Tunturibacter gelidoferens: one gene and its partners. The protein of the gene in region 3 binds, or shares a complex with, the protein of the main gene of each other region. Links are inferred from orthologs where the notes say so. Each region holds a gene or a part of one and is shown on either strand. Other genes may lie near its edges.

What was found.
Region 1: secY (region 3) and secG share a complex: the UniProt entries of both Escherichia coli proteins name them as parts of the sec protein translocase complex. The link is inferred for Tunturibacter gelidoferens from one-to-one orthologs.
Region 2: the proteins of secY (region 3) and secA are in contact, whole or in part, in a crystal structure (PDB 3DIN), measured with the Thermotoga maritima proteins. The link is inferred for Tunturibacter gelidoferens from one-to-one orthologs. Residues at the interface, in WP_004081795.1 of Thermotoga maritima: Glu108, Gly109, Glu110, Glu111, Ala236, Glu237, Arg238, Arg239, Ile240, Thr241, Ile242, Gln243, Tyr244, Ala245, Arg246, Arg247, Val248, Thr249, Gly250, Arg251, Arg252, Val253, Tyr254, Gly256, Ala257, Ser258, Thr259, Tyr260, Leu261, Pro262; in WP_004082002.1 of Thermotoga maritima: Glu261, Ala262, Arg263, Lys300, Ala301, Arg302, Thr303, Ile304, Ile305, Leu323, Tyr324, Asp325, Pro326, Val329, Ser330, Tyr333, Ile336, Lys340, Phe345, Val349, Glu363, Phe364, Tyr374, Ser375, Gly376, Gly377, Glu393, Ile395, Thr482, Ser483.

The regions. Positions count from the first base shown.
Region 1 is NZ_CP132938.1:3,570,892-3,573,673, forward strand. Bases 47-2,757 are described here. They hold secG (preprotein translocase subunit SecG), read right to left. Parts: upstream 1,697-2,757; coding sequence 1,397-1,696; downstream 47-1,396. Other genes in these bases: RBB81_RS15710 (pyridoxal phosphate-dependent aminotransferase), read left to right, coding at 47-609; RBB81_RS15715 (MBL fold metallo-hydrolase), read right to left, coding at 685-1,314; RBB81_RS15725 (response regulator transcription factor), read right to left, coding at 2,215-2,757. Outside these bases: more of RBB81_RS15710, read left to right, coding at 1-46; more of RBB81_RS15725, read right to left, coding at 2,758-2,782. UniProt on the Escherichia coli protein: Subunit of the protein translocation channel SecYEG. Overexpression of some hybrid proteins has been thought to jam the protein secretion apparatus resulting in cell death; while this may be true it also results in FtsH-mediated degradation of SecY.
Region 2 is NZ_CP132938.1:2,671,815-2,675,478, forward strand. The notes cover bases 47-3,639. They hold secA (preprotein translocase subunit SecA), read right to left. Parts: upstream 3,292-3,639; coding sequence 247-3,291; downstream 47-246. Other genes in these bases: RBB81_RS11915 (cupredoxin domain-containing protein), read left to right, coding at 47-130; RBB81_RS11925 (DUF4232 domain-containing protein), read right to left, coding at 3,421-3,639. In the rest of the region: more of RBB81_RS11915, read left to right, coding at 1-46; more of RBB81_RS11925, read right to left, coding at 3,640-3,664. UniProt on the Escherichia coli protein: Required for protein export, interacts with the SecYEG preprotein conducting channel.
Region 3 is NZ_CP132938.1:5,401,190-5,404,089, reverse strand. What follows is about bases 59-2,887. They hold secY (preprotein translocase subunit SecY), read left to right. Parts: upstream 59-682; coding sequence 683-2,092; downstream 2,093-2,887. Other genes in these bases: map (type I methionyl aminopeptidase), read left to right, coding at 2,866-2,887; RBB81_RS23175 (adenylate kinase), read left to right, coding at 2,105-2,863; rplO (50S ribosomal protein L15), read left to right, coding at 128-589. Outside these bases: rpmD (50S ribosomal protein L30), read left to right, coding at 1-30; more of map, read left to right, coding at 2,888-2,900. UniProt on the Escherichia coli protein: The central subunit of the protein translocation channel SecYEG. Consists of two halves formed by TMs 1-5 and 6-10.

The DNA of each region.
Region 1 (2,782 bases), 1.8 Mb from region 3 along the record:
GAGCGGGGACGGCTGGAGGAGATCTGTGCGCGGTTTGGGTTGGCGCTGCTTGTGGATGAGGTGTTTCTGGATTATCCGCTGGAGGAGGGTGCGAGGCTAACGAGCTTTGCTGCGGGTCCGCACCCGGTGCTGACGTTTGTGTTGAGCGGGATGAGCAAGATTGCAGGGCTGCCGCAGATGAAGGTTGGTTGGATTGTGGGGTTCGGGCCGGAGGGGGATCGAGGTCAGGCGATGGGGAGGCTGGAGGTCGTTGCGGATACCTTCTTGTCGATGAACGCGCCGATGCAGAGGGCACTGCCGGTGTGGTTGGCGAGAAGGCGGGGGATTCAGGGACAGATTCTGGATCGGGTAAGTGGGAATCTGAAGATTGCGGTTGGGGGTTTGGTTGAGGTGCTTAGGGTGGAGGCTGGGTGGAGTGCGATTCTGCGGTTGCCCCAGCGTCTCGGCGAAGAAGATGTTGCGGGGCTGTTGCTACGGGAGGCGGGGGTGGTGGTGCATCCGGGGAGCTTTTATGGGATTGCAGAAGCCGGCCGGATAGTAGTGAGTTTGCTAGGGCCTGTGGGCGAGTTTGCGGAGGGTGTTTCGAGGATCAAAAGGGTAACTAGGTAGAACCACGGTAGTTACTAGTTCATGTGATGCATGTAAAGCTGTAATTTCATTGCTGTCTATAATTCATTGTTTTTATTAGGTTTGAAGGAACGGGTTAGAATCCTTTTCCACGCCGATCGTTGTTCTGGAGCCGTGGCCGGGAATGACAGTGACGTCGTCGGGCAGGGTGAGGAGGCGGTCGTGGATGGAGGCGATGAGCTTGCGCATGTCGCCGCCGGGTAGGTCTGTGCGGCCTACGGTGCCGGCGAAGAGGGTGTCTCCGGCGAGGAGGAGGGTTTGGGCTGGAAGGTAGAGGCAGACGCTGCCTTCTGTGTGGCCTGGAGTGTGGATGATGGAGCCGGCGAGACCGGTGATGGCGATGAGCTTGCCGTCTTCAAGTGTGTCGTCGGGGGTTGGAACGGTGGGGGTTGGGATTCCGAGCCAGCCTGCCTGGATGTCCATCATTTTGACCAAGGGGAGGTCTTGCTGGTTGTAGAGGATGGGAGCGCCTGTTAGCTGCTTGAGGCGATGGGCTCCGGCGATGTGGTCGATGTGGGCGTGGGTGATGACGATTTTTTTGACGGTCAGGTTGTGGTTGGCTAAGACGGCCATGATTCGTGGGATGTCGTCGCCGGGGTCTACGACGATGGCTTCGTGAGACGTTTCATCTCCCAGGATGGAGCAGTTGCATTGCAGCGGGCCGACGGCGAGAATCTCGTGGATCATGGCGGGTTTGAGCCTTCATGGGGAGTTTTTGGGAATGAAAAATGCGCAAGCCGAGGCCTGCGCATCTCTGAAGATTTATGAGCTACTTCTTGGCGGGCGTCGTCTGGCTGGTGGGGTGAGCGGTGCCGGAGAGGACGGAGTGGTCGCCACTGGCGCGCGAGAGCAGGATGGTAAGGCCGATGGAGGTCAGCATGAAGACGATCGCCGAGTAGGTGGTGAGCTTGGTGAGAAGGTTGGCTGCGCCGCGAGGACCGAAGGCGGTCTGCGATCCCTGGCCGCCGAAGGCTCCCGCGAGGTCGGCGGACTTGCCCTGCTGCAGGAGGACTACGCCAATGAGAAAGAGACAGACGATAACGTGGATGATGACGAGAAGAATAACCATCGGAGCTGCTTGCTACCTCTTGAGGCCCGGAGAGTTGATGTCCGGAGAATGTTCGGGATCGGTGCGGAGCAGGAGATGAGCCCCGCGCGCCTTGCGGCGTCGCACCTAAACCTAAGACCTAGTGTATCACCGGGTATTGAGGAAAGCCCAGCTGGCGCTGGCCTTGGGGCGCTGGCTTTTTAACGGATTTTGTGTGCGTCCTGACCTATAAGACGGCGGCTTCTGGCGGAAATGGGTTGATACGGGGGTGGTGTTCTGAATCGAAAGTTCACAACAGACCGAATGGGGTCGGTGGCAGCAGAATCTTGCCGGACGATAAGGAACAGGCAACGGCATGAAGAGAGTGGGTCGGAAAGGGACGAGCGGTTTGGGCAGGATGGAGTTCATCGGGGATCCTTCCCCTTCGACAGGCTCAGGGTCAGGATGACAGCAAGGGCGTGATGCGGGCTTGAGTCAGGTCGTCGGGGTCTTCTCCTTTGAGAAGATCAGGGCAGGTGACAGCAGGGGCATGATACGGACTAGGCGGTTTTGATGATTGCGATTTTGTTGGAGGCTGGCGGGTGGGTGGGTCGATGTTGTATCGGATGCGTGTCGCGAGGGGTGAGTGCATACAAGACCGCTTCCATGCGATTGGAGACGCCCAGCTTGTCGTAGATGCGGAAAAGGTGATTCTTTATGGTGTGTTCGCTGAGCTTCAGCACGGTTGCCAACTCGGAGTTGCTGAGGCCGTCCGATAGAAGATGCAGGACCTGTTGCTCGCGGGTGGTGAGCAGCGGCTTGCCGTGGCGGTCTATGACATTGGTAGATCTGGGATGAGAGAGGGAAGACACGAGGTGGGCGAGCAGCTCGTTTTTTGCCCATATCTGCCCCTGGTGGACGCATCGGATGCACTTGCAGAGGAGTTCGAAGCGCAGATCGGCGCTGCCAAAGATTCCTTTCGCTCCAGCACGGAATAAGGAGATGACTTCGGCGTAGTCGGGATCCTGCGTGAGAACGACTACGCGTGCACTTTTGTAAAAATCGGGGAGGGATTGAAGAATGGAGACGGCTCCTGGCGTGTTGTCCATTCTTGAGGAGCCGATGAGG
Region 2 (3,664 bases), 2.7 Mb from region 3 along the record:
CGTGCCACAGTCTCCTCCGGGCAATACGCGTTTTCGCATTACCTTCACGGAGGCGGGGACATACAACTACATTTGCGCGCTGCATGACAATCTTGGCATGGTTGGCAAGGTGATTGTCCGGTCCTATTAGCAGACTGACAGCGAGTCGGCGGAAAAGCTGGTTAGCGAGTCAGCAAGTCAGCGGAGTTCTTGCGCTGGGCAACTACTTGCTGACTCGCTGACGGATTTATCGCTGACTCGCTTGAGCTACGCGGTGGCGCCGTGGCACTTTTTGTACTTCTTGCCGGAGCCGCAGGGGCACTCGTCGTTGCGGCCTACTTTTTCGCCGGCGTGACGCGGGCCTGAACCGTTGGTGGCGGATGAGGAGGAACTGACGGAGCGGGCTTGCTCGAGTTCGCGCTGCTTCTTCTTTTGGAACTCGCGCTCGAGTGCATCGATGGTGGTGGAGGGTGCGCGGTTGGCGGGCGGCGCCGGATTCTGACGCGCGGCTGGGGCGTTGGTGTGCTGCGGTGGACCGGATGGGGGCAGGGCGTTTTGCGCGCTGGCTGCGGCTAGCTGCTGGGCTTGTTGGGCCTGGGCTAGAGCCTGGGCGTGGGCCTGGGCTTGAGCGAGCTGCTCGGCGGACTCGATGGGTGTGCCGTCGGGGCCGATGATCTGCATGCGGAAGAGGTGGCGTGCGGTGTCTTCCTGGAAGCGCATCATCATGCCTTCAAACATCTCGAAGGACTCTTTCTTGTAGGCGACGAGTGGATCTTGTTGCGCGTAGCCGCGGAGGCCGATGCCCTCTTTGAGGTGGTCCATGGCGAGGAGGTGATCTTTCCAGAGACCGTCGAGGACGGAGAGCATGACGATGCGCTCGTGGTAGCGCATGGCTTCGGCGCCGAGGATGTTCTCCTTGATGTCGTAGCGGCCGCGGAGGTTTTGGAAGATGGCTTCGCCTAGTTCGTGACGGTTGAGTGCCGTGGCATCGACTTCTTTTTCAAGGTGTGCGCCGAAGATGTCGTAGATCTGCGCGAAGAGAGGTTCGAGCTTCCACTCATCGGCGTGGACTTTTTCCGGAGCGTTCTCGTCGAGGATGTTGGAGAGGATGGTGGAGGTGTAGTCCTCGGTGATGAGCTGCTTCTGGTCGACGCCTTCCATGAGCTGACGACGGAGGCCGTAGACGGCTTCACGCTGCTTGTTCATGACGTCGTCGTACTCGAGGACGTGCTTGCGGGATTCGAAGTTCTGCGTTTCGACGGCCTTCTGCGCGGCTTCGATGCGGCGGGAGATCATGCCGGATTCGATGGGAACACCCTCTTCCATGCCGAGGCGCTGGAGGAGCGTGGAGACCCACTCGCGGGCGAAGATGCGCATGAGGTCGTCTTCGAGGGAGAGGAAGAAGCGGGAAGAGCCGGGATCGCCCTGACGGCCGGCGCGTCCGCGGAGTTGATTGTCGACGCGGCGGGACTCGTGACGCTCGGTGCCGAGGATGTGGAGGCCGCCGGCGCTGATGACGGATTCGTGTTCGGCTTTGGCTGCGCCCTCGTGGGCTGCGGTGGCGGCGTCCCAGTTGGCTTGCGTGGTTTCGAACTCCTGGCCGGTGTAGTAGAAGCGAACCATGCCGGGACCGGCGACGGGGCTGATGATGCCTTCGGCTGCGGAGACGGCGCGGGCCTGCTGCTTGCGGACGAGATCTTGACGGGCCATGAACTCGGCGTTGCCGCCGAGGAGGATGTCAGTGCCGCGGCCTGCCATGTTGGTGGCGATGGTGACCATGCCGAGGCGGCCGGCCTGGGCGACGATCTCGGCTTCCTTCTCGTGGAACTTGGCGTTGAGGACGACGTGGCGAACGCCTTTGCGCTTGAGGATCTCGGAGAGGAGCTCGGATTTTTCGATGCTGGTGGTGCCGACCAGGACGGGCTGCTTTTCTCCGTGGAGGCGGGCGATCTCGTCTGCTACGGCGAAGTATTTCTCCTGCGCGGTACGGTAGACGACGTCGGCGTTTTCGATGCGGCGCATCGTGCGGTTGGTGGGGGTGACGACGATGTCGAGCTTGTAGATCTTGTCGAACTCGGCGGCTTCGGTCTCGGCGGTGCCGGTCATGCCGCTGAGTTTTTTGTACATGCGGAAGTAGTTCTGGAAGGTGATGGTGGCGAGCGTCTGGTCTTCCTTGCGGATGGCGACGCCTTCCTTGGCTTCGACAGCCTGATGGAGTCCGTCGGACCAGCGGCGGCCGGGCATGAGACGGCCGGTGAACTCGTCGACGATGATGACTTCGCCGTCTTTTACGACGTACTCGACGTCGCGCTTGTAGAGGGAGTGGGCCTTGATGGCGACTTCGACGTGATGCTTGAGGTCCCAATTTTCCGGGTCAGCTATGTTTCCAATTCCAAGCAACCCTTCGATCTTCTCCCAGCCTTCGTCGGTGACGGTGATGGAGCGGGTTTTTTCGTCTACGACGTAGTCGCCGGACCAGGTTTTGGTTTCGACGGTCTCGATGAGTTCGCCGAGTTCGAGCTTGGGGATGATGACGTTGACGCGGGCGTACTTGTCGGTGGTCTGGTCGGTGGGGCCGGAGATGATGAGCGGGGTGCGGGCTTCGTCGATGAGGATGGAGTCGACTTCGTCGACGATGCAGTAGTAGTGGCCGCGCTGGACCTGATCCTTGAGCTCGAACTTCATGTTGTCGCGCAGGTAGTCGAAGCCGAACTCGTTGTTGGTGCCGTAGGTGATGTCGGAGGCGTAGGCTTCGCGGCGCTGCTCGTCGGAGAGGTCGTGGACGATGACGCCGACGGTAAGGCCGAGGAAGCCGTAGATCTTGCCCATCCATTCGGCGTCGCGTTTGGCGAGATAGTCGTTGACGGTGACGACGTGGACGCCGCGGCCGGCGAGGGCGTTGAGGTAGCAGGGCAGGGTGGCGACGAGGGTTTTTCCTTCGCCGGTCTTCATCTCGGCGATCTTGCCGGAGTGGAGGACGATGCCGCCGATCATCTGGACGTCGAAGTGGCGCATGCCGACGGCGCGTTTACCGGCTTCGCGGACGACGGCGAAGGCTTCAGGCAGGATGGCGTCGAGGGCTTCCTTTTCGGCGGCGTTGCGCTCGTCGGCGTTCTCGGGTGTGTCGGCGATGTGGGAGATGGCGGCGGCGATGCGCTGGCGGAACTCGGCGGTCTTGTCGCGCAGAGCCTCGTCGGAGAGCGCCTGAATGGTCGGCTCGAGCGCGTTGATCTGCGCAACCGTGGGCTGGATGCGCTTGACGGCGCGTTCGTTACTGGTGCCAAAGACTTTTGCAATGACTGAGTTGAGCAAAACGGTATCCTTCGGGGCGCACTTAATCCCAAATACTAGTGTAACTGGTATGGGTGGCGCGGTTGGAAGTGAAGTTGGCCGTTGGAGATACGGCGAATCTGAAGCGCGCGGGTGCCAGGGATCGAACGGCTAGGATTTCGAGCGTACGTAGACCGGATCGCGCTTGAGGTAGGCGAAGCGATACTTGGCGTCTTGTCCTGAGGGCGCGCAGAGGTGGCCGGTGAAGGGAGCGCGGAGGGTCTCGGTGCCGAAGGCTATGGCTACGAACGCCGGGGAGAAGCACTTGCTGTTGTCGAAGACCTCGCCGGAGACCCAGTGAAGTTCGCCGGTCGCCTCGGCGTTTGCAGGAATCGCGACGGGCAGAATCACCGGG
Region 3 (2,900 bases):
GTCCCGCATCTCGTCCGCGTCGTCGACTAGTCGCGATCCGGCATAACAGCACGACCCCGTAAGGGCTAACTCATAAGCGAGTCGGCGAAGAGCAGAAGCTGCTTCTCCGGCGTTAAGCGAGGAAACAATGGCAATCCGTAATCTCTCCAATCTGCGTGCCCCCAAGAGGGCGAACGAAAACAAGAAACGTGTCGGCCGCGGTATGGGTTCGGGAATGGGTAAGACCTCGACCCGTGGACACAAGGGTCAGGGCTCGCGCTCGGGTTCATCGCTGATGCGTGGTTTTGAAGGCGGCCAGATGCCCCTTCACCGTCGTCTGCCGAAGCGCGGCTTTACCAACATCTTCCGCGTTGAGTATCAGGTCCTTGGCCTTGACCGCGTCGCCGAGATCGTCGCTGCTGAGAATGTCACCGAGTTCACCCTCGACAAGATCATCGAGCTTGGCCTCCTTCGCAAGAAAGGCGCTTTGATCAAAGTGTTGAATAACGGGGAGATCAAGACCGCAGTGACCGTTCACGCGCACAAGTTCTCGAAGACTGCCCAGGAAGCAATCGAAAAGGCCGGCGGCAAGGCCATCCTGATCGGCTAAGCAGCATTTAGAATGATTGGCAGGCGAGGGCGACCGCCCTCGCATCGCCGTTTTACCAGAACGCCAGTCTCACCCCCGAGGTTTCAGCTTCCGATGTTCGAGAAAATCGCAAACATCTTCAAAATTCCCGACCTCCGCAAGCGCGTGCTGTTTACGCTTGGCATGTTGGCCGTATACCGCCTTGGCGGGCACATCCCCACCCCCGGCATCAACGCCGACATGCTCGCCCAGTTCTTCAATCAGAACTCCGGCTCGGCTCTCGGTCTCGTTGATCTCTTCTCGGGTGGAAACCTTCGGAAGCTCACAGTCTTTGCCCTCGGCATCATGCCGTACATTACGGCGTCGATCATCTTCCAGCTGCTCACCGTCATCTATGAGCCGCTTGCAAAGCTGCAGAAGGAAGGCGAACTCGGGCGTCGCAAGATTACGCAGTGGACGCGATACGTCACGGTTCTGCTCGGTATCGTGCAGTCGTTTGCCATCGCGCTGACACTGACGAACACCAGCACCGGGCAGACGATGGTCACCATCTCCCGTGCCGCCTTCATCCCGCTCTGCGTCATCACCCTCACTGCCGGCACTGCCTTCATCATGTGGCTGGGGGAACAGATCACCGAGCGCGGCATCGGCAACGGGATGAGCCTGCTCATCTTCGCTGGTATCGTCGTCGGCCTGCCGAAGGGCATCGAAAATCTCTACGAGAAGGTTCGCGACAACGCCTGGGGTGCGCTGACTCCCCTCGCTGTTGCCCTCCTGATCGCGGGTATGATCGCCGTCGTTGCCTTTATCGTCTTCGTGGAGCGCTCGGAGCGTCGCATTCCGGTCCAATACGCCAAGCGCATCGTTGGGCGCAAGATGATGGGTGGCCAGTCCACTCACCTCCCGCTCAAGGTCAACTCCGGCGGCGTGATGCCGGTTATCTTCGCCAGCTCCATCCTGTCGGCTCCTCTGCTCTTCTCCGGCGCTCACATCTTCGGCTACTCTCTGCAGGACTCATCCTTCTTCGGGCCAATCCTGCGTGCTCTGGCTCCTGGTGAGCCCTGGTACGAACTGCTGCAGATGGTCGCGATCATCTTTTTTGCCTACTTCTACATCTCGATCGTCTTCCGTCCAGACGATATCGCCGACAACATGCGCAAGTACGGCGGCTTTATCCCCGGCATTCGTCCTGGCAAGCGCACGGCTGACTTCATCAACGATGTGCTGACCCGCATCACCCTCGTCGGCGCTCTCTATCTCATCATCATCACCATCATTCCGCAGCTGCTCATCAGCGGAATCCACTTCAACCATCTCTGGCTCATCGGCTCGGTCTTTGATCGGCTGCCGACCTGGATGACCAACGGCCTCGGCGTCAACTTCTACTTCGGCGGTACCTCGCTGCTGATCGTTGTCGGCGTAGCCATGGACACGGTCCAGCAGATCGAATCGCAGCTCATCATGCGTCACTACGACGGCTTCACTCCCAAGAGTGGTCGCATCCGTGGCCGCAAGAGCTGGTAGGAAGTTAGCCCGTTGACGACAAGCATCGTATCTGAAACCGAGACGGCCCCGGCAGACAAGAACTTTCTGCCCGGGCCGGTCCTGCTTTTAGGCGCCCCCGGCGTTGGCAAAGGCACGCAGGCTCAGCTGCTAATGGCGGTTTACGGCATCCCACAGATCTCCACCGGCGATATCCTGCGCACCAATATTGCGAACGGCACTAAACTCGGCAAATCGGCAAAGAGCCTCATGGACGAAGGGAAGCTCGTTCCCGATGATCTTGTCAATGACATGGTTGCTTTACGACTTGCTCAAAGCGACGTTTATTCGGGATATATTTTGGACGGATTTCCGCGCACGCTCGTGCAAGCGAATTGGTTTGATATGCAGGGTCCAAATTTTCGTAACATGCCACTTCCAGTCGCCATTGGCATAGTAGTTGATCATACCGAGCTCCTCCACCGCATCACGGGACGTCGCATATGCCCTGCGTGCAAACGTATCTACAATATATTTTCCAATCCTCCAAAGATTGACGAACGGTGCGATATTGAAGGGGCAAAGCTGGAGCAGCGCCCGGACGACACTGAAGAGGCTTTTACTCGCCGCATGAAGGAATACGAAAAGCTGACCGCGCCTGTCATTCAGCACTATAAAGATAAGCGTCGCTTTCGCGAAGTTGAAGGTCAAGCTTCGGTAGACGAGGTCCAGTCGCGTATCCTTGCGGCTCTGAAAGACTTGCGGAAAGAATTTCCGCCCGGATCTTGGAACTCCCAGTCAGGGTCTCGCTGAAAATGGCCATCATGATTAAAACGGCGCAGGAGATCGA